DNA from 2 places in the Flavobacterium procerum genome. Region 2 is predicted to be linked to the other one. Evidence: riboswitches for the same ligand, from Rfam matches in the RefSeq annotation. Region 2 holds a riboswitch; the other holds the start of a gene.
The links. A riboswitch is a leader RNA that binds a small molecule or an ion and turns the genes downstream of it on or off. The one in region 2 is predicted to bind S-adenosylmethionine.
Positions count from the first base shown of each region.

Region 1: linked by a shared signal. The riboswitch ahead of ACFFLS_RS21725 (SusC/RagA family TonB-linked outer membrane protein) and the one ahead of ACFFLS_RS15390 (alpha/beta fold hydrolase) in region 2 are both predicted to bind S-adenosylmethionine.

Region 1 is NZ_JBHLYW010000022.1:540,964-552,109, reverse strand. It holds partial or broken gene ACFFLS_RS21775 (transposase family protein) at 1-50, opposite strand, end outside; gene ACFFLS_RS21770 (hypothetical protein) at 160-537, opposite strand; gene ACFFLS_RS21765 (nitroreductase family protein) at 789-1,421, opposite strand; gene ACFFLS_RS21760 (winged helix-turn-helix transcriptional regulator) at 1,529-1,885, shown strand; gene ACFFLS_RS21755 (MarR family winged helix-turn-helix transcriptional regulator) at 1,887-2,360, opposite strand; gene ACFFLS_RS21750 (GNAT family N-acetyltransferase) at 2,357-2,854, opposite strand; gene ACFFLS_RS21745 (hypothetical protein) at 2,943-3,536, opposite strand; gene ACFFLS_RS21740 (5'-methylthioadenosine/S-adenosylhomocysteine nucleosidase family protein) at 3,719-4,321, shown strand; gene ACFFLS_RS21735 (hypothetical protein) at 4,540-5,085, opposite strand; gene ACFFLS_RS21730 (hypothetical protein) at 5,171-6,310, opposite strand; SAM riboswitch class I at 6,719-6,819, shown strand; gene ACFFLS_RS21725 (SusC/RagA family TonB-linked outer membrane protein) at 7,073-10,243, shown strand; gene ACFFLS_RS21720 (RagB/SusD family nutrient uptake outer membrane protein) at 10,260-11,146, shown strand, end outside.
Region 2 is NZ_JBHLYW010000010.1:233,232-244,377, reverse strand. It holds gene metK (methionine adenosyltransferase) at 1-1,189, opposite strand, end outside; gene ACFFLS_RS15410 (hypothetical protein) at 1,864-2,049, shown strand; gene ACFFLS_RS15405 (O-acetylhomoserine aminocarboxypropyltransferase/cysteine synthase family protein) at 2,114-3,418, shown strand; gene ACFFLS_RS15400 (homoserine dehydrogenase family protein) at 3,639-4,727, shown strand; gene ACFFLS_RS15395 (hypothetical protein) at 5,354-5,554, shown strand; SAM riboswitch class I at 5,744-5,851, shown strand; gene ACFFLS_RS15390 (alpha/beta fold hydrolase) at 5,929-6,912, shown strand; gene thrA (bifunctional aspartate kinase/homoserine dehydrogenase I) at 6,914-9,328, shown strand; gene ACFFLS_RS15380 (hypothetical protein) at 9,399-9,956, shown strand; gene ACFFLS_RS15375 (OsmC family protein) at 9,973-10,398, shown strand; gene ACFFLS_RS15370 (trans-sulfuration enzyme family protein) at 10,560-11,146, shown strand, end outside.

The sequences.
Region 1 (11,146 bases), on a different contig from region 2:
ATACAGGCATCTTCATTAGGATACTTCTCAAAATAGGCTCGTAATTCCATTAATTCGATTCTCGGTTTGAGTGCTAAATATAATGTTTTTAAAAATACAGCAACAAAAAAAAGGAATATCCATAAGAATATTCCTTTCAAAACATGATGTAAAATAAAATTACAATTTGTCTGCGATTTCTTTTTTGTATTTATTCAGGATTGATTTTGTCATTCCTAGGTTTGCTTTTGTAGAATCAACCGCCAAATAAATAAAGTATTCCTGATTGTCTGAAACGTCAATAATATGAATTTGCGATGTTAGCGTAATCATAACATTGTCTATAACCTGACCGTTTAGGTTTAAAGCTTTGATAGCGTTCATTTTTGCTTTTACCACTTCAAGGTTGTAAGCAGATGCTAATTCCGGATCAAAATCAGAAAGTGCAGACTGAGAGTAGTAAGACATTCCGCTTTTGATTTCGGCAACAGAAACAGCAATAAAGCCAGGTACATTTTTCTTTAGATCTTCTCCAAATTGTTTTAAAAAATCTGACATAGTTATGAATTTAAATTTGTTTTTTAAGTATTCTATTTTCTTGGATGTGATGCAAAATTAGACATAGAAAATCATTTAATTATCCGCTATTAATACCTTTTTTGTCATTTTTGAAAAAAAAAGTAACAATATGCATTTTGAAGCCGTTGTGTGAAGTTCTTGATTCGTTTTTTAATTATTTTAAAAACAAAAATGCTTCCGAAAATCAGCTTTTGATTCATTCGGAAGCATTTTTAGTATGCGAAAATCGATTACTTTATTTCTGTAATAAATTCGTCTTGTGGTGTTCTTACTTTTTTCAGATTTACTAACCAGTCATTGTTTGCATCTCTGTAGCCAAGAGGAAGAACTAAAACACTTTTAAGACCAAGTTCGCTTAAGTTTAATAGTTTGTCTACTTCGGCCGGAATAAAACCTTCCATTGGAGTTGCGTCTACTTCTTGTTCTGCTGCTGCCGCGATTGCGATTCCGAACGAAATATAAGCTTGTCTCGCTGCATGATTTGCGTGCCATTCTTGTCCAAGAGGTTCGTACATTCCCCAAAGTCTGTTTTTATATTCGTCCATTGCGTCGGCAGGAATTCCTCTTTCTGCAATAGTTCTGTCAAATACAGCAGAAATTTTTTCAAGGCTGTAACCGTCCCACGCAGCCCAAACCAATACGTGCGATGCATCTGTAATCTGGCTTTGGTCAAAACCTACTGCTCTTATTTTTTCTTTTAATTCTGGGTTTGTGATTACAAAAATTTTATAAGGCTGTAAACCAGAAGAAGAAGGTGCAAGCTTTGCCGCTTCAAGTATATAGTCGATTTTTTCCTGCGGAACTGTTTGTCCGTTCATTTTTTTTGCAGCATAACGCCACTTTAATGCATCTATTAAGGCCATAATTTTTTTATTAATTAAATTCTGTTCAAATGTAAAAACTTTAAGTGTATTTTTGTCATCTGCTTACTAAAAGTAACTGTGACATTTAGGTAACTAACTAACATTTTATGATTGAAGAGCCCAAACATGACCGCATAACATGCAATAAAAACATTATGGCAGTGCACGACGCCATGGATATATTAAATGGAAGATGGAAAATCTCTATTATTGCTTCTCTCTGTTTTAATACTTTACGGTTTACTGATTTGCTTAGAGAAGTAGAAGGCATTTCGGGGAAAATGCTGAGCCGCGAGCTGAAAAACCTCGAAGAAAACCAATTGGTGACTCGAACAGTATTAAACACACAACCGATTACTGTCGAATACAAACTCACAGATTACGGTCATACGCTTAAAGAAGTCATAGATTCGCTAGCAAAATGGGGGTATAACCACCGAAAAAGAATTACCGGAAAAGAATAGATCAGCTTTTCAATTCCGCAGCTTTCTGAAAAAAGCTCTGGCGCTCCAGTTTTTGCTCCGTTTCCTCAATTGCCCTCAAAAGATTATTCTGATTGTCTGTGATTTCGGTTAAGGCATTTTGCATGATTTTCCACACGGGTTGCATTTTTGTTACGAGCTCTTTTCCTTTTACTGTGAGCAGAATAAGGCGTTTTCGTTCGTCTAGTTTGTCTTTTTTAGAACTAATGATTTTGTTTTTTTCCATTTCTTTTAGCAAGCTGATGGTGGAAGGATGGCTATAGCCGATTTCAGAAGCTATTTCGACCACGCTAAGAATTTCTTTTACATGAAGCGTATAAATTACCGGAAACCATTTGGGTTCAAAATCAATATCAAAAGATTTGTAGATCAAGGCGCCGTCTTTACGCAATTGCTCGCTCAAGCGTTGCAGTCTGGTTGAAATAGCCAATATTCCGATTTCGTCTATTATATTCATCTGGATGGGTTTAAATTCAGGTGGCAGAAAACCGTATCGGGCTTCATTAGTGGAAAATCTTTAGGAAGCTCTTCTTGCTCAATTGTCTTAAAATTATTCTTTTCATAAAAACGTAAAGCTGCCTTTAGAATAGGAACAGTTCCCAAATATAGGTCGCTTATTCCGTTTTCACGACTGAAATTGATTAATTCTTCCAACAGCTGCTGTGCAATTCCGAATTCTTTGCCACGGTATTCTTTTTTCACGAACATTTTTCTGATGGCGCCGGCATCTTTACTGAATCTAACCAAAGCAATAGTTCCTGCCAGTTTTTCATCTATAAAAGCTCCAAGAAAACAACCGCCTGGTTCGTAATAAAAATTTCGAATTTTAAGCAAATCCGGTTGGTCTTCCAAAGTTATCGGAACATTAAATTCTTTCTGTTGAATGTTCAGAATCAAATCGACAATTTGTTCTTGATATTCATTTTGTATGGGTTTTAATTGTACTTTCATATAAAAAATAATATAAGTACAAAACTACGTAGTTAGCTACATATATCCAAATAAAAAAACTGCCAAAACGGGCAGTTTTCTAGTTTTTTTATTCTTTACCGATAATGATTACCGCTTTGTAACCCGTTCCGACATTCCATTCGCTTGACGAAATCAGCAATCCTTTGTCATCAAAAACCTGAAATTCGGCTGTGTTGGGAGAAGCAAAACCTTCATTTAGCGCTTCAATGTCTATTTTGTTGATTCCGGGAACCAGATTTATTTTAACGCTTTTAAATTCGCCATCCAAACTCACTTCTGGTTCGATTACTTTATCATTTAAATACACTTTTATTTTATCACCGTCTACAAAAGCGGCGTCTCTGTAACGAATGGTAGATGTCTGGCCAGTTGTTTTAAAGTTTCCTAAAAACTGATTTCGTCTATAGAAAATTCCGGGAGTGTTGGCTTCCTGTTTGTAGATCTGAGTGTTTTTAAAAAGCTCTTCTGGATTTACAATTAATGGATCCGGCTTTTCAACCACAGCTGGCGGATTTACCTTTGGCGAAGGTTCTTTTGGTGGAATCACTTCTTTAACCGCAGGATCTTTTGACGGAATGGCTTTGAATTTATTGTTTAATTCTTGTGCATTACTGTGAAACGAAATTCCAATGATGCCTATTGCAAAAAATATTCTTTTCATATTCTAAAATGTTAATCAGCTTTGACTGATAAGATTAAATTTGTCTTAATTATATAAACATTTAAAGATTTGTTTTATTGTCTAAAACATAAACATTAGGATTTTCTTAAGGTCTTTTTGAAATGATTATTACAATTTATTTTTTAATGATGCATCTTTGCAAATCAAAAATTTATTTAATAATGATTACAATTAATACCGAATATTCGTTTCCCCTAGAAAATGTTTTATTTTCATTTGCGTTAGAATCTGAAGCAGGAACGGTTTTTAACGATTTTCGTACACTAATTACCGGAATCGGAAAAGTAAATGCGGCTTATGAACTTACAAAAGCCATTCAGCATAAAAAACCTTCGTTAATTGTGAATCTTGGCTCTGCGGGAAGCAATTTTTTTAGAAAAGGAGATGTAATCTGCTGTACGAAGTTTATCCAACGCGATATGGACGTACAAGGACTGGGATACGCTAAATATGAAACGCCGCTTTCTGGTTTACCGCCGGTTTTGGAATACGGACTTACAATGGACGATTTAAGCATCGGAATCTGTGGAACAGGAGATAGTTTTGAAATGGGCCACTCACAAGCTCCGTACAACGTTATTGATATGGAAGCTTATGCACTTGCAATGGTTGCCATGAAAGAGAAAATTCCTTTTTTATGTTTGAAATACATTTCTGATGGTGCAGACGACAACGCAGCAGAAGAATGGACCATACAAGTGCATAATGCAGCAACTGCTTTTGGCGGTATTTTAAAACTGCATAAAAAAGATGTTTTACTGTAATGATTGACCCAATGGGTAAATCATTATTTTTCAATTTTCTTACCAGTTTTGATTCAAATCTGTATAAATCTGCTTTAATCTGTATAAATCTGCGTGAAAAAAATCTATACACACAAGTATTTCACGCAGATTTTTAAAAGATTTTAGCAGATCAAATTAGATTTATCTGTTGTGTGAAACTTTTTCCACGGAAGCGCTTTAGTATAAATTTTAATTAATCAGATTTTCTGTGCAGACCACTGTCCGTTTTTTTGAGTTAGAATTAGTCGCAGTATTTCAGTATCCAAATTGTGCAAGATTACGAATTCTACTTTGTCTTTATTTTTAATAGTGTATTGCATTTCATAAACTCTTTTTCTCTTTTCAAGATTGTGATCAAAACTATATTTTTCTAAATTACTGTCAAAATAAGCGTTAGAAAATTCACCGCGTCCTGTTGTTCCGGTAATTACAACTTTGTTGTTTATGTGGTAAAGATCTTCAACCGATTTTTGTAAATCTAGAATCACCGGATTCATTTTATTTTCCTCAATCTGATCTAATTTCTTTTGGTAAGCTGTTCTAGAAAACCTTTCGTCGTTACCGCATATTCCAAAAACAGCCCATTTAATAACAAAAACAGTATCTTTTTCTTTTTCAGTTTTTGCTATTTCGGTCATTACCGTTTTTATTAATCCTTTAGAATTGACTAATTCAGCTTGATTTGGAACAAACAAATCTGTAGTTATAAAAATGTCGTAAGCACAAAATGAAGATAGAAGCAAAATAAAGAAAAAGTATAATAGGTACCTTACTTTTGCTTTTTGTTTTCTTGCTGCGATATTCCCGAATAGCTTTAAGTAACATGCGTTATATTTTTGATGGTTTTGCTAATTCTAATTTGTATCTGAAATTTGATTTTGTTTCTGAAGGAGGAGGAGTGTATTGTACCTCTCCATCAATTATCATGTCCAATTCGTATTTACCAAGAAAAGTGTCTTCAAAATCAAAATATCGGTCCATAAACATTAATCGTGTCGGATCATTTCCAAATTTATCCAAAAATTGATAATTCATAAGCTGTTTATCGTATTTCGCTAAATTTTTGCAGTTTATTTTTAACGGATAATTCTCTTCAATCCTAAACTTGTAATGTGTTACTAGTTGAAGATCCAAATTGGTGTTGTGTTCTGAAATTTCGTTGAGAAGCAAATCACAATCGCCATCAAAAGGAGTTTTGTCTTTTTTGCGGTACAAAATTTCATAATAATAGCTTTCCCAAAAACTGAACGGATCGCCTTTTTGAAGATATGCAGATCGGCTGATATTCCAATAAATTGAATTCTCTGTCATTAATAAATCACTTAAAGGTCTATTTCGGTCAAGGTCGTCAATCAAATAGGATCTTTCGGGATATTTATTACCCATACTCGGAAAATGAGTATAAAACAGATTAGGAAAAAGATCGTCTATATATTCTAAACCATATGGCGCAACAAGAGAGTCGATTTTTTTCTTTACTTCATTAAAAGACAAATCATAAGAGTTTTTAACCGATATTTTGACTTTATAATTGTCGTGAACCACAACAATACCAGAAAAAATGGTGTCGGTTTTGACTATTTCTTTGGAATAAGGACCATCATTGACCCAGGATTTTTGTTGTCTTTCTGTTTGCAGCCTGATATTTCCTTTGCAATTTAGCATAAGATTGATGCGTTGCGGAAAACTGTCTATTCTTTTGAATCCCTCAATTTCGAAATTTTTATGAGAAGCAAAAATGGTATTGTAATCCTCAGGCACTTCTTTGAAATAATAATATTGCTTCTTCTTATTGTATTTTGCAATAATTGGCTTTTTTTTATACGATTCTAATGTCACAAGGGCGTCGGGAACATTTAGTTCGTCACAGGCATCTTTCAGATAAACACGAACCAAATCGGATTGCTGCGCAACAGAAATAAAACCAGCCAGTAAAAAAATAAGTATAAATGCAGGACGACGAATCATGTTGTGATTAGTTTGGTTGCGTAAATGTAAAATCTTTTTTAAGAGTTTCCTTTTTGATATAGATGATTTAAGAATTGAAGAGGTTGGGAGAGGAACCGAAAATTTTTCAAATTTTCTTTTTTGGGTTATTAAAAATGTAAGCAAGTTTTCAAATTTTAAATTGGTTTGTTGTTATTTTGAGATGAAATTTTTGAATAAGTAAGAAAAAAGAACTGTTTGGCGATTTATATCTTTTTCAAAATAATTCATAATTAAATTATTGATTATTAATGTTTTGGTTGTTATTTTGATTGCTTTAATGCTGAATATTTTCATGAATCCTTTAAATAATTAAAAAAAAGTAATTTTAAACTTGACTAATTTGGTAGAATTAATATATATTTGCATCACAGAAAATTTCTGTAGTGATACTTATCCAGAAAGACTGAGGGAATAGGCCCATTGATGTCTTAGCAACCTGTTACCGAATAAGGTGCTAAATCCTTCCCGATTTGCGGGACAGATAAGAAAGATTTCCTCAAAATCTGAATAAGGTCATCATTATTAAAAACTATTATTTTTTTAAGATGAAAACCGAATTACTTTTTTTACATGCCCTTTCTCCACGTTTGAATTTTATTTTCGAAGAAGATAACCGCGTCATTTTCCGAATGCGCAGATACTAGTTTTCTCTTCTTTATTTCCTTTTTAAATAGAATTTGTTAAGGCCTATTAACCAAAGGCCGTGGAATTCTTTTGTCCAATTATTAAACTAAAACCAAAATGAAAAAAAACTTATTAAGCTTAATTTTACTGCTGAGCCTTCTTCCCGGCAGACTTTTAGCACAGGAACGAACGATCAGCGGAACTGTTAGGGATTCTGAAAACGGAGAACCTTTGCCAGGAGTAACAATTAGCGCATCAAACAGTAATAAATCTTCTATAAGTGATGCTGACGGCCGATTTTCTATCGTTGTTTCTCAAAATGATAAAGCTTTGACTTTGACTTATATTGGCTATAAAACATTAGAAAAAGGAGTTAATTCTTCTTTCGAAAATATTCGTCTAACTTCAGAAAATACGGCACTTAAAGAAGTTGTAGTAGTAGGTTACGGAACTCAGAGTAAAAAAGAATTTACAGGTTCTGCAGCTAGAATTACTTCGAAAACAATTAAAGATATTCCGGTTCAGAGTTTTGAGCAAACACTTATCGGAAAAGCTTCTGGTGTAAATGTATCGACTCCGAGTGGAGTTTTAAACGATCCTCCAGTTATTAGGATTCGTGGCGTGAATTCTATTTCCTTGAGTTCTTATCCTCTTGTGGTTGTTGACGGAATTCCGGTCAATACTGGAGATATTTCGACAACAAATTCGGTTGCGAATAATCCGCTTGCGGATATCAACCCTGCTGATATTGAATCTATTGATATTCTAAAAGACGCTGCTTCAACTTCAATCTACGGTTCACGAGCTGCAGGTGGCGTTCTTTTGATTACCACTAAAAAAGGAAAACAAGGAAAAGCAAAAGTTACGTATGATACTTGGGTTGGAATTACAAGAGCAACCAGACTTCCTGATCTTTTAGATGCTGAACAATATGAAACCATAAAAAACGAAGCGGTTTTAAACAGTAAAATACTAACAGGAAATGAAAATAATGCTTCTGTAGCATCGGCACTTTTCTTTCCGTCTTATAATGCAGACGGTTCACGTGTAAATACAAAATGGAAAGATCAGGTTTATCGCGATGCGGTTTCTCAAAACCATAATTTAGGTATTTCGGGAGGAACAGAACATACAAGATATTATTTCTCTACCAATTATTCTAGACAGGAAGGAATTACAAAAGACAATAATTTCGAAAGAAAAGGCGCAAGATTCAATATTGACCATGATGTAAACAAATGGTTGAAATTGGGAGGAAACCTTTCTTATAACAATACTTTCAATCAAGCACAAAATACAGGTTCATTAAGCAGCAGCGGTTTATTGCTTATTGGCGCGGCGCGTCTGGCTTTTGCATTGCCTCCAAACGTATCACCATATAACGCTGATGGCACATATAACTTGAGCTCAACAGGAACTGCAAGTCCAGGAAATAATTTATTCACCAATACTTTATGGCATCCGGGTGCGTTGTTCGAAAACAGTAAATATACCAGTACAAATGATCATTTTGTTGGAAATGTTCATGCAACAATTACCTTTTTTGAAGGTTTCAAATTTGATTCTAATTATGGAATTGACAGATTAAAATCTGAAAATATTACGTATTTAAGTCCAAACTTAGGATCATCTGCCTTTGCAACAGGAGGTTCGGCTACCAATATTGCGGCGACCAGAAACAACTACAATTTCACCAACAGTTTGTCTTTTGACAGACGTTTTGGAGCAAACCATCATGTAGCGGCTTTGGCAGGTTATGATGTTCAGAAATATGAAAACTCTTCTTGGGGAGCAAATCAAACCAATGTCTCTGATCCTTTCTTTGAAAATTACCAAGGAACATGGGGAACAATTCGTTCCTCTGGAAATGGTTTGTCAGAAAGACTTTTCCTTTCTTCTTTCTTCAGATTATCATATGATTATGGCGGAAAATACTTCATTACAGGAAACTTTAGAAAAGATGGGAATTCTGCTTTAGGCGTAAACAGCAAATACGGAAACTTCGGCGGTATTTCTGCGGGATGGTCTGTGAGCGAAGAATCGTTCTTTAAGAACAGCGGTATCGCAAACTATCTGAATTCACTTAAATTAAAAGGAAGTTGGGGTAGAGTAGGAAACGGAAATCTATCATCAGCCTATGCTTCACAAAATTTGTACAGTTCTTCTATTTACGGAACAGCAGCAACTTGGGCGCTATCGCAGGCAGGAAATGAAGATTTAGGATGGGAAACGAGCGACCAAACGAATATTGGACTTGAAGCAGGTTTCTTTAAAGACAGATTGCAATTTACGGCAGATTATTTCAACAATGACGTAAACGGTTTGATTTTAAGCAGTCCACAATCTCCTTCAAAAGGAATTCCGGGCAATTCAATTCTTTCCAACGTCGGTTCGATGTATAATCGAGGTGTCGAATTAGGTTTGAATGCTTCTATTATCAATAAGGAAGATTTTCAATGGAAAGCTTCTTTCAACTATACGCATGTAACGAATAAAGTTACGGCTCTTGCAGAAGGAAACACAGATATTATAGGATATACGCAAGTTACTACAGAAGCCAATAATATCACAAGAGTGGGCTATTCTGCGGGAAGTCTTTATGGAGCCGTATCAGCGGGTGTAAATCCAGAAAACGGACGTCGAATTTTCATTAATAAAAATGGAGAAAAAGTGCAATACAGTGCCGCAGTTCCGTCTGGACAAAGCAACTGGACGTATTTAGACGGGTCTACAGCCGCAGCTATTACAGTGGCAGATTATCAGGTTTTGGGTAATGCTCTGCCAAAATGGTACGGAGGCGTGACCAATAATATTCAATACAAAGCTTTTGATTTTACGGTTGGATTTACTTATTCGGGCGGAAACAAAGTAATGAACAATACCAGAGGAACTTTACTAGATCAGCGTTTTTACAATAATTCGACAGAAGTCTTAAACCGCTGGACAACTCCAGGACAACAGACTAACATTCCGAGATTGGTTTACAATGATGTTATTTCGAACGGTTCAAGCGGATTTGCAATTTCTGATAATGCCGAAAAAGCCGATTTCTTGAGATTGCAACAATTGACAATTGGTTTTTCTCTTCCGAAGAATATTTTAGAAAAAGCGCAATTATCATCGGTTAGAATTTATGCTCAGGCAACCAATCTTTTCTTGATTACTTCGTATTCGGGAACAGATCCAGAGACTTCATCAAACGGAGATTCAACCACTTCTATGGGAGTAGAGAAAAACTCTGTCGGACAAGGAAGAACATTCAGTTTTGGACTTAATGTTGGTTTTTAATAAATAAAATTATATCATGAAAACATATTTCAAATCATACAAAACATCGGTTTTAACTTTATTGCTGTCTGGAATTTTACTGACTTCCTGCGAAAACAATGAAGATCTGAATATCGCTCCAGAAACAACAGTTTCTGACAAGGATATTTTTAAAACTCCGGCAAGAATCGAAGGCTTGGTAAACGGAATTTATAAAGCATTTAAAGGTGCCAGCGTTTACGGAGGCCGAATTTTATTGTATCAAGATCAGCGTGGAGAAGATTTCATCAACATCACAGCAAATAATTTTACAGGTTACGAAAGCTGGAACAACTCTTATAGTTCAGGATCAAATGATATCAACAATCTTTGGGCACAGGCATATTCGGCAATTAATAACGCAAATATCTTGATTGAAGGTTTAGCAGTAAATCAGGGCGTAATTACAGAAGAAAAAGCAAAACAATATATTGGCGAGGCAAAGCTGATCAGAGCATTAGCTTATTATACTTTGGTCATTAATTTCGGACAGCCTTACAATAAAGATGCAGGAGCTTCTAAAGGACTTCCGTTACGCTTAAAAGCAGAAACCGGAACAGCCAATAATGATTTGGCAAGAAGTTCTGTAGCAGAAATTTATACGCAAATTTTGAAAGATCTAAACGAAGCTGAAGCAACATTGCCTCAGAGTTATACAACGGCTGACCTCAATACCACAAGAGCACACGTAAGTACTGCAATTGCTTTAAAAACAAGAGTTTACTTAACGTTGAATAACTGGCCAAAAGTAATTGAAGAAGCGGCAAAATTGGCTCCGCAGACGCAAGCTCCATTTTCTACTACGGCTAGCGAGGTTAAGCATGCATTGCAATCGGATATTACGTTGATTTTTTCTTCAAACTATGCTACAGTTGAATCTATTTT
Region 2 (11,146 bases):
CAACTGTAACAGTTTTTTCGTTTCCGCCTGGAGCAGAGAAAGTTTTAGTTACTGTTTCTGGTTTACGTCCCATGTGTCCGTAAGCAGCAGTTTCGCTATAAATAGGATTTCTTAATTTTAATCTTTGCTCAATAAAGTAAGGACGCATATCAAAGATAGCTTCTACTTTTTTAGCGATTTCACCGTTAGTTAAGTTTACTTTAGAAGTTCCGTAAGTTTCAATGAAAATTCCCATTGGCTCAGCAACTCCAATAGCGTAAGAAACCTGAACTAAGATTTCGTCAGCAACACCAGCAGCAACTAAGTTCTTAGCGATATGGCGTGTAGCATAAGCAGCACTTCTATCTACTTTACTAGGGTCTTTTCCAGAGAATGCACCACCGCCGTGAGCACCTTTTCCACCGTAAGTATCAACAATGATTTTTCTTCCTGTTAAACCAGTATCTCCGTGAGGTCCTCCGATAACGAATTTTCCTGTTGGGTTAATATGGTAGTTGATTTTATCGTTAAATAAATGAGCGTGCTCTGGGTTTTTAGCGATAATTCTTGGAATCAAGATTTCGATGATGTCTTTTTTGATTTTAGCCAACATTGCAGCTTCTTCATCAAAATCATCGTGTTGCGTCGAGATAACAATCGCATCAATACGAGTTGGTTTGTTATCGTCGCTGTATTCTAAAGTTACCTGAGATTTAGCATCTGGACGTAAATAAGTTATTTCGTTATTTTCACGTCTTAAGATTGCTAATTCTTGTAATAATTTATGAGATAAATCAAGTGCCAATGGCATGAAGTTTTCAGTTTCGTTTGTAGCGTAACCAAACATCATTCCTTGGTCACCAGCACCTTGCTCTTCTGGCTTAGCTCTGTCAACACCTTGATTGATATCTGCAGACTGCTCGTGAATTGCTGAAAGAATTCCACAAGAATTCGCCTCAAACATGTATTCACTTTTAGTATATCCAATTTTACGGATTACCTCACGTGCAATTTGCTGAACATCAAGATAAGTATTCGATTTTACTTCACCTGCCAAAATTACCTGACCAGTTGTAACTAAAGTTTCACAAGCTACTTTTGAATCAGCGTCAAATGCCAAAAAGTTGTCAATTAATGCATCCGAAATTTGATCTGCAACTTTGTCTGGATGCCCTTCACTAACAGATTCTGACGTAAATAAATAAGCCATAATAATGATTAAAATTAAAATTAAGCGAGGAGAAAAATTGCAAAAAAGGCTAAAGGAGAGTTGCTGCTTTAGCATTTTTTAATACCGAAACTAAAACTTTCCAGTACTCATAACGAACCATTTCATTATGAAGAGGTTGCAATCAGTTCAAATTTTTCCTCTGTATTCGCGTGCAAAGGTATAAAACCATTTTGATTTGCAAATTAAAGTTCAACTTTTTTTATTTTTTATAGCAGAAATTTAACATTAGCATAGTATTTTGATGGGGTAATAGAAATTATTTTGATTTTTGTTTGGTGGTTTCAAAAAAAGTTCTCAAATTTGCCAAACAAACGAATAAGAAAAATGAATCTAATTATTAAAAATATGTGCTGTATGATGTCGGATTTATCCGCAGAGCGCGCTATTGTTTAGTAATTAAATCTAAAAATAACAATAAGACCTCTGCCCAACAGCAGAGGTTTTTTTATGTAATCAAAATAATAAATCAAGTATCAAAATGAAAAATTCAGCAGCAAATAAAATGATGATGTGTTGTAAGATGCCAATGTGTATCCCGTCCTGCTGTTGCCGAAAGTGAAAGATAGAATCTTTGTTATAGTTTCAACTATAAGCCCTTTTGGTAAGCCATCCGAAAGGGCTTTTTTTATTTCATTACTTAAAAAATTAAAATCATGAAAACACTAGATATAAATACAATCGCATTTCAATACTTATTAAGAAATAATTCTTTAAATAATAATGCTGAAGAATCAGCAGAAACAGTAAAATACAATCCAGAACAGCGCATTAAAACTCAAAAATCATTACTGTTTCATTTGTATGATCTTGAAGAAGAAGCGGAAGATCTCTCTGCTTAAATCAGATTCGTAAATCAATATCAATATATAAACGTATTAACAATACCTAAAAAACTAAGAAATCATGAGCACACCAAAATTTTCAACAAACGCACTTCACGCAGGACACGATGTTACTAAAAATGCAGGAACTAGAGCAGTACCTATTTATCAGACATCATCGTATGTTTTTAATAATGCCGATCATGCGGCTAATTTGTTCGGACTTGCAGAAGCGGGATTTATTTATACAAGATTAAATAATCCGACAAACGATGTTTTAGAACAGCGCCTCGCAGCACTTGAAGGCGGAATCGGAGCTGTAGTAACGGCTTCTGGAGCGTCGGCCATTTCGACTACTTTATTAACTTTGCTAAAGGCTGGAGATCATATTGTAGCATCGAACAGTTTATATGGAGGAACTTATAATCTTTTAAAAGTTACGCTTCCAAGATTAGGAATTACAACCACTTTTGTAGATCCTTCAAATCCAGAGAATTTTACTAAAGCTGCAAAAGAGAATACGAGAGCCTTCTTTGTGGAGTCTCTTGGGAATCCAAAATTAGATGTTTTGGATCTAAAAGGAATTTCGGCGCAAGCCAAAGCATTCAAAGTGCCATTTATAGTAGATAATACAGTTGCGACGCCTTATTTATTGAACCCAATTAAATACGGTGCCGATATTGTAATTCACTCCTTAACTAAATATATCGCTGGAAACGGAACTTCATTAGGAGGCGTTATCATTGATGCTGGAAATTTTGATTGGGCAAACGGAAAATTCCCTGAATTTACTGAGCCATCGGCAGGTTACCACGGATTGGTATATCATGAAGCTTTAGGAAATACGGCTTTTATTGCAAAAGTACGAATTGAAGGTTTACGTGATTTTGGTGCTGCTTTGAGTCCGTTTAATGCTTTTCAGATTATTCAAGGATTGGAAACACTTCCAATTAGAATCAAGAAGCATAGCGAAAATGCTTTGGCTTTGGCTGAATGGCTAGAGAAACAAGATGAGGTTGTTTGGGTAAATTATCCAGGACTGAAATCAAATAAATATTACGATTTAGCTAAAGAATATCTGCCAGAAGGACAAAGTGGAATTATCACTTTTGGATTAAAAGGAGGTTTTGATGCCGCTAAAAAAGTGGTAGACGAGACGAAATTATTCTCTTTGCTCGCCAATATTGGTGATACTAAATCACTGATTATTCATCCAGCCAGCACCACGCATCAGCAATTGACAGATGAGGAACAAATCGAAACAGGAGTTTCAAAAGATTTGATTCGCCTTTCTGTCGGAATTGAAGATCTCGAAGATTTGATTGCTGATCTTGAAGCTGTATTTGTAAGCGTAACGCAATCGCAGTACAGCATAAATAAAAACTAGGTTTTTTTGTTTTTTGTTTGAAAGATTGCCTTTAGCGAGTGGTTTTGCTAAAGGTAATTTTTTATGAAAGACACCATTATAAATTAAACCATATAAGTAATGTAAGTTCATTTAAATATTTTTTGCGTTACAAAGCCAGACGCACTGCGGTGCGTCTCTACAGTACATTTTTTCAAAAATGAACTTACATTATTTATATGGTTGAAAAAAATTAAAAATTATGTCAAAGCTTAAAATAAATATCATTCTTTTCGGAATTGGAAATATCGGAAGTACTTTGATTAATCAGATTATTGAAAGTCAGGAGTTTTTTCTTCAGAGTAAAAACGTCGACTTTCATTTTCCAATAATAACCAATTCGACGGTTGCTTTTTTTGAAAAAGAAGGAGTGGGATATTCTTGGGAAACCAATTTTCTGCAATTGGCCGTGCCGTTTAAAGTGGAGGATATTATAGAATTTGCCAAAGAAAACGAGTTCGAAAATCTGATTGCCGTCGATGCTACTGCCAGCAATGAGTTGGTTCGCCATTACAATACTTTGATTGAAAACGGATTTAATATTGTGGCAGTCAACAAAAATGCAAATACGCTTCCGATTGATTTGTACAAAGAAATTCGTGAAAATCTTAAAAAACACGACAAAGAGTTTTTGTATGAAACATCGGTAGACACCGGAATTCCGATTTTACAGACTTTAAGGGATTTGTATTACGCTGGCGAGAAAATCACAAAAATCAGAGGCGTTTTTTCAGATAATCTGAGTTATGTTTTTAATAGGTTTTCTGAAGAAGATGTTTCGTTTTCTTCTGTATTGAAAGATGCAAGCTTGCTCGGTTTAATGCGCTCCACTTTTAAGGAAGATTTATCAGGAAACGACACAGCGCGAAAACTTTTGATTCTGGCGAGAGAAATAGGAAAAGATTTTGAACTTTCTGATGTCGAAATTCTTCCTTTTATAACAGAAAATCATTTGGAGAAAAATGGAGTACTGAATAAAGATGCACTCGATAAGTCTTTTAAAATCGCCAAGATTACACAAGCAGAAAATCATGTGCTTCGCTATATAGGAGAATTTGATGCCGAAAAGAATTCTCTTACAGCCAAGCTGGTTTCTGAATCGGTAGATTCTGCAATAGGAAAACTAAACGGAGGTGATACGGTTTTTGAAATTTATACGCAATCATATGCCGATATTCCGATTGTGATTCGAAGTGCGTCTCCATGTAAACAGGCAATTTCGAGAGGAATCATAACAGATATTTTGAAAATTGCCGAAAAAATAAAGAATAAAGAAGCCGTGTGGCTTTAAAAGTGTAAATGTTTTTAAGATTGTTCTTTGACAGAGTGATACTGGATTGCTTATGAAACGCTGGTTTTTGTAGGTTTTTTACTCTTAGTTGCCATTTTTTGAATTTTGTAAGATGTTTTTTAACGATAAAAAGCACTTTTTAACGATTTTTGTAATTAAATTCCTGAATTTCATTTGTATAATAAAAAAAATATTTGCATATTTGTTATACCCAAAAACTACTAGAAATCAAATGAACTTGAAAGTCAACAAAATGTTTTATGCCATTTCGGTTATTACCGAGGTAGGGGTGTCTATTGCTTAAAAGAATTGTAAGAAACAAATTTTATATGCAAAGCCTCCCAAAATAATTTTGAGAGGCTTTTTAAATTATTAGAAATGCAGAATTTTTTAAAAATAACAAAGTATAAATCACAGATGAACAAATCCGTACAGGTGAACAAGATGTTTGCTGTCGCATTTATTTGCGCACCCGTCTGATGATACTAAAAGTATAAATGAGTTTAAAAACTTAAACCCTTTTGGTATCTGAAATTCCAAAAGGGTTTTTTTATTCCCGAAACGGATTTAACAAAAACATAAAATAGAAATAAAGATTATAAAACAACTACTAAAACTTAAATATCATGAGCACATTGAACTACTTAGCAAAAAAGATTTCTAATTTGAAAAACAAAAGGACAAAAAGAAACAATCCGCCGCCTACAGAAGAATTGGCGCACCCAAGATTTGGCATGAATGGAACAGCTGAAAATGCGACCAAAAAAACACCGAATTCTTTATTGTTTTTGATGTATTCAAAAGAAAATGAAACGCTTTTTATTTAAAATAGAAAGTGACATAAATTAGGGTAAAACCTGCTTAATTTTACTGGGCAAATTGTTCGGTAATTTTTTGCATACAACAGTTTCTCGTTGAATTATATTTAAGAAATCGATCAATCAGTTTCGATAAAATTTGCTTGTTTGAGAAATTAGTAGTTAATTTGCACCGTTAAGTTCAAAAACGTATTGAAAATGTTATAAAGAAAGGAGGAGGGATTAGACCCGATGAATCCTTAGCAACCCTTCGTTAATTCGAAGAAGGTGCTGCATTCTACCACGCCCAACGTGGAAAGATAACAACAAGAATTTTTCTAGTTTTACTCTAGACTTTCTTTCTAATATTTCCACATACAAATCAAAAAAAATAGATTTGAAAATTGGAAAATAGACCAAGTCCCATTATAATTCAAGATTTCATCACAGAAAGTGGTGCAGTTTTTCATTCCCTGCCTTTAAATTTTACGCTTGCCGGACAGCCTCTGCACAGCGCACCTATTGTTTTGGTTAATCACGCATTAACTGGAAATGCAGAAGTGACTGGCGAAAATGGCTGGTGGAGCGATTTAATTGGCGAAGGAAAAACGATTGATACTGCTGTTTATACGATTCTGGCTTTTGATGTTCCTGGAAACGGAAACACTTCTTTTATTGTAGAAAATCATCTTGATTTTACGGCTAGAGATGTGGCAAGGATTTTTATTGAAGGATTGAAAATCTTGAATATAGAAAGACTTTTTGCCATTATTGGCGGATCTGTCGGTGGTGGCATTGCTTGGGAAACTTTAGCTTTAGCGCCAAATATCACAGAACATTTAATTCCGATTGCGAGCGACTGGAAATCGACAGACTGGCTTATTGCAAACTGTTTTCTTCAGGAGCAGATTCTTAACAACTCTTCTAAACCTATTGAAGATGCTAGAATTCATGCAATGTTGTGTTACCGTTCTCCTGAATCATTCAAAGAAAAATTTCAGCGCACCATAAATCAGGATCTTTTGATTTTTAATATCGAAAGCTGGTTGGCGCATCATGGAAAAAAACTGCAGCAAAGATATCAGCTTTCGTCTTATAAGCTCATGAATCAGCTTCTTAAAACAATTGATATTACTAGAAATACGCAGAATTTCGAAAATCTATTATCTAAATCCAAAGCTTCAATTCATATTATCGGAATCAATTCAGATTTGTTTTTTACAGCAAAAGAAAACAAAGAAACCTACGTGGAATTGAAGAAGTTTAAAGACAATGTTTTTTACAGCGAAATTGATTCGGTTCACGGACATGACGCTTTTTTAATCGAGTACAAACAATTAGACTATTTACTTGCCGGCATTTTTAAGGCAGAAACCATAAAAAAATAAAATGAAAGTATTAAAATTTGGAGGTAAATCATTATCAAACGGAGAAGGGCTTAACAAAGTTGTCTCAATCATTACAGATAAAGTAAATCAAGGCGAACAGATTGCCGTTGTGGTTTCTGCACGCGGAAATGCTACAGACGAATTGGAGTTCATCTTGAGTATTGCTGCAAAAAACGGTAGTTACAAAGAATTGCTTGAAAACTTTAAAAAATACCAGATTTCAGATTATCCGCAGGTAGATTTGTCGGAAGAGTTCAATGTATTGGATAAGCTTTTTGAAGGTGTAAGTCTTATCGGAGATTACAGCAACAAAATCAAAGATCAGATTTTGTCTAAAGGAGAATTGCTTTCGGCTAAATTATTGACTGCTATTTTGGTTGAAAAAGGAATTCCAGCCAATTTTGTGGATACTAGGCATTTGCTAAAAACCGACTCGAAGTTTGGTGATGCACAGCCTTTGGAACAGCTTTCTAAGAAAAACGTAATTAATTATTTTAAAGAACATAACGGGAAAACCGTAAATATTGTAACAGGTTTCATTGGTTCAAACAACAACAACGACACCACAACTTTAGGGAGAAACGGAAGTAACTACACCGCTTCTCTAATTGCAAATTATTTAAATGCGGAAGAGTTACAGAACTTCACGCATGTTGACGGAATTTACACTGCAAATCCTGATTTGGTTGCAGATGCGAAGAAAATCGAATTTTTATCTTTTAACGAAGCAAACGAATTGGCGAATTTTGGGGCAACAATCCTTCATGCCAAAACGATTATTCCGTTATTAGAAAAAAATATTCCGCTTCGAATTTTAAACACTTTCAACCACGAAAACAGAGGAACTTTAATTACTTCAGATTCAACAAAAGAAGGAATCAAAACGCTTTCTGTTTTAGAAAATGTTTCGCTTGTAAATCTAGAAGGACGCGGATTACTTGGGAAAGCCGGAGTTGATGCCCGTATTTTTAAGGTTATGGGAGACAATAATATTTCGGTAAGTATTATTTCGCAAGGCTCTTCAGAAAGAGGAATCGGTTTGGTTGTGGCTACAGAAAAAGCAACAACGGCAATGGTTGAATTAGAAAAAGAATTCGAAAATGATTTTTATTCTAAAGATGTAAACCAGATTACAGTTACCGATAATGTTTCGGTAATTTCGATTATTGGCCAAGATTTGAGCACTTTCCACAAGCCTTATACTGCTTTGATTAAAAATAAAATTGTCCCGATTTTATTCAACAATACCGTTACAGGAAAAAACGTGAGTTTGGTAGTTAAAAAATCAGAACTAAATAGAGCTTTAAGCGTAATTCACGGAGAAATTTTCGGAGTTTCTAAAAAGATTAATATTGCAGTTTTCGGTCACGGATTAGTTGGTGGTACTTTAATCAATCAGATTTTGGAATCTGAAGCAGCAATCGAAAAACGTAAAGGAGTAAAACTGAATGTCTTTGCGATTGCAAATTCTAAAAAAGTGCTTTTAAATAAAAATGGAGTAACTGCTGACTGGAAAAATGAAATTCAGAAAGAAGGAAGAGAATATACTATTAATGATGTTATCGCCTACGCGAATGAGCATCATTTAGAAAACTTGATTGCGATTGATAATACGGCAAGTGCATCGTTTGTAGAAAATTATATTTCGCTTATAGAAAGCAGCTTCGATTTGATTTCTTCTAATAAAGTAGCCAATACATTGAGCTATGGTTTTTACAAAGAAATCAGAAAAGCTTTGGAAGAAAACCAAAAGAATTATTTGTACGAAACCAACGTTGGTGCTGGATTGCCGTTAATCGACACAATTAAACTATTGCATCTTTCAGGAGAAAACATCACTAAAATCAAAGGAGTTTTCTCTGGAACATTGAGTTATTTGTTTAATAATTTCTCTGCAAAAGACGCGCCTTTCAGCGAAATCTTGCAAGAAGCTATTGACAACGGATATACAGAACCAGACCCGCGTGAAGATTTATGCGGAAATGATGTTGGAAGAAAATTATTGATTTTGGCTAGAGAATTAGATTTGCAAAATGAGTTTGAAGAAATCTCAATTCAGAATTTAATTCCGGAACACTTGCGTGAAGGAAATGTTGCAGATTTCTTATCGAAACTAAAAGAATTTGATCCAATTTATGAGAAAATAAAAGCAGAACAAAAGCCAAACCATGTTTTAAGATATATTGGTGAATTGTCTGGAGATTTGCAGAACGACAAAGGAAATTTGGAAGTAAAATTAGTTTCGGTTCCATCAGATACAGCTTTAGGAGGCTTAAAAGGTTCTGATTCGTTCTTCGAAATTTACACAGAATCGTACGGAGATAGACCAATCGTTATTCAAGGAGCTGGTGCTGGTTCTGCGGTAACGGCAAGAGGAGTTTTTGGAGATATTTTGAGATTGTCCGATAAAGAGTAAAAACGATTTGTTGATAAATAGGAAGAAAGAAAAATCTTAACTTTACATTTTTAATAATTAAATATAAAGTATGAAAAAGATCTTCATTTTGTTATTGTTTTCAAATATTTTGACTGCTCAAATTTCTAATGTTGTTAGAAATAAAGACAGTTATACACAGGAAGTTTTTCCTTATAAAGGAATTCGAGCAATTCAAATAGATGAAGTCAGTTCGGTTGGGAATGAGGACAATGTGTTTATCTTTTCAAAAATCGAAAAGAATGCTATTCCTGACAAAATGTATTTTCAAAGATTTACAAAAGTCAATGGCAAATGGATTGTAAAATCTATTATGGAAGTAAATCATAACGGAATCATTTCTGCTTGGGGTAGCAGAAAAGCATTTTGGGATTGCAATAAAGACAAAAGCATTGACGGTCTTTTTATTTACGGACTTTATGACAAAGATTTTAAGCAACAATCTGTTCATTTGATTTTTTCGCAAAAAGATCAATTTTATACTATAGAAGCAAGTGTTTCAGACGATTTTAAAACGGATAAGTTCTCTGATAATTTTAAAACATTAGATGGAGAATCGAAAAAACAGGTTTTAGAATATTGGAATAAATTAGACAAAAAAGACAAATAACTTAGGAATAAATACCATGAAAGTAACTTTAAACAGAGTAAACGACGCATTTCATTTCAAAGTAAAAAATGAGCGCGGCCATATAGTTGACGTTGACAGCAGAGCCGAATTTGGCGGAAGCGATTTAGGTGCAAGTCCAATGGAATTGGTGTTAATGGGTGTTGCAGGATGCAGTGCTATTGATATGATTTCAATCTTAAAGAAACAGCGTCAGGAAATCACTTCTTTTAACGCTGAGGTTGAAGGAACACGAGTTCAGATTGAAGAAGCAAAACCTTTTAAAGAAATCGATGTGATTTTCTATTTAGAAGGAGAAATCAATCCGGAAAAAGCAAAAAAAGCAGCGCAACTTTCTTTTGAGAAATACTGTTCAGTTGCCAAAACAGTTGAGCCAACAGCAACCATTAGCTACAAAGTTGTCCTGAATAACGAAGCTTTGTAAAATTAGAAAATGAGTTAATTAGAGAACTGTTCAATTAGGAAATTAGATAATTAGAAAATGAACAATTCTTTACTGTTTGAGTTTTGATTTTAACACATAGTAGCAACTTGAAACGTTAAACCTGAAACTTGAAACAAAAAAAACAAAAACAAAACAACACAATGAATACAGAAGAATTTGGTTTTGAAACACAAGCCATCAGAACACAATTAGAAAGATCACAATATTTAGAGCACTCCGTTCCATTATACTTATCATCAAGCTTTGTTTTTGAGGATGCAGAGGACATGAGAGCTTCTTTTACAGAAGAAAAAGAAAGAAATATTTACAGCCGTTTCAGCAATCCGAACACTACAGAATTTGTAGATAAGATTTGTAAAATGGAAGGTGCCGAGTCTGGTTATGCTTTTGCTACCGGAATGGCCGCGGTGTATTCTACTTTCGCAGCATTATTAAATTCTGGAGATCATATTGTTTCTGCGAGCAGTGTTTTTGGTTCGACTCACGCTTTGTTTATGACCTATTTTCCAAAATGGAATATCGAAACTTCGTATTTCGAAATCAATAAACCGGAAACAATCGAGAGTTTCATTAAGCCAAACACTAAAATATTATACGCTGAATCTCCGACAAATCCTGGTGTAGATGTAATCGATTTAGAATTGTTAGGGAATATTGCTAAAAAACACAACTTGATTTTGATAATCGACAACTGCTTTGCAACACCCTATTTACAACAGCCAATTAA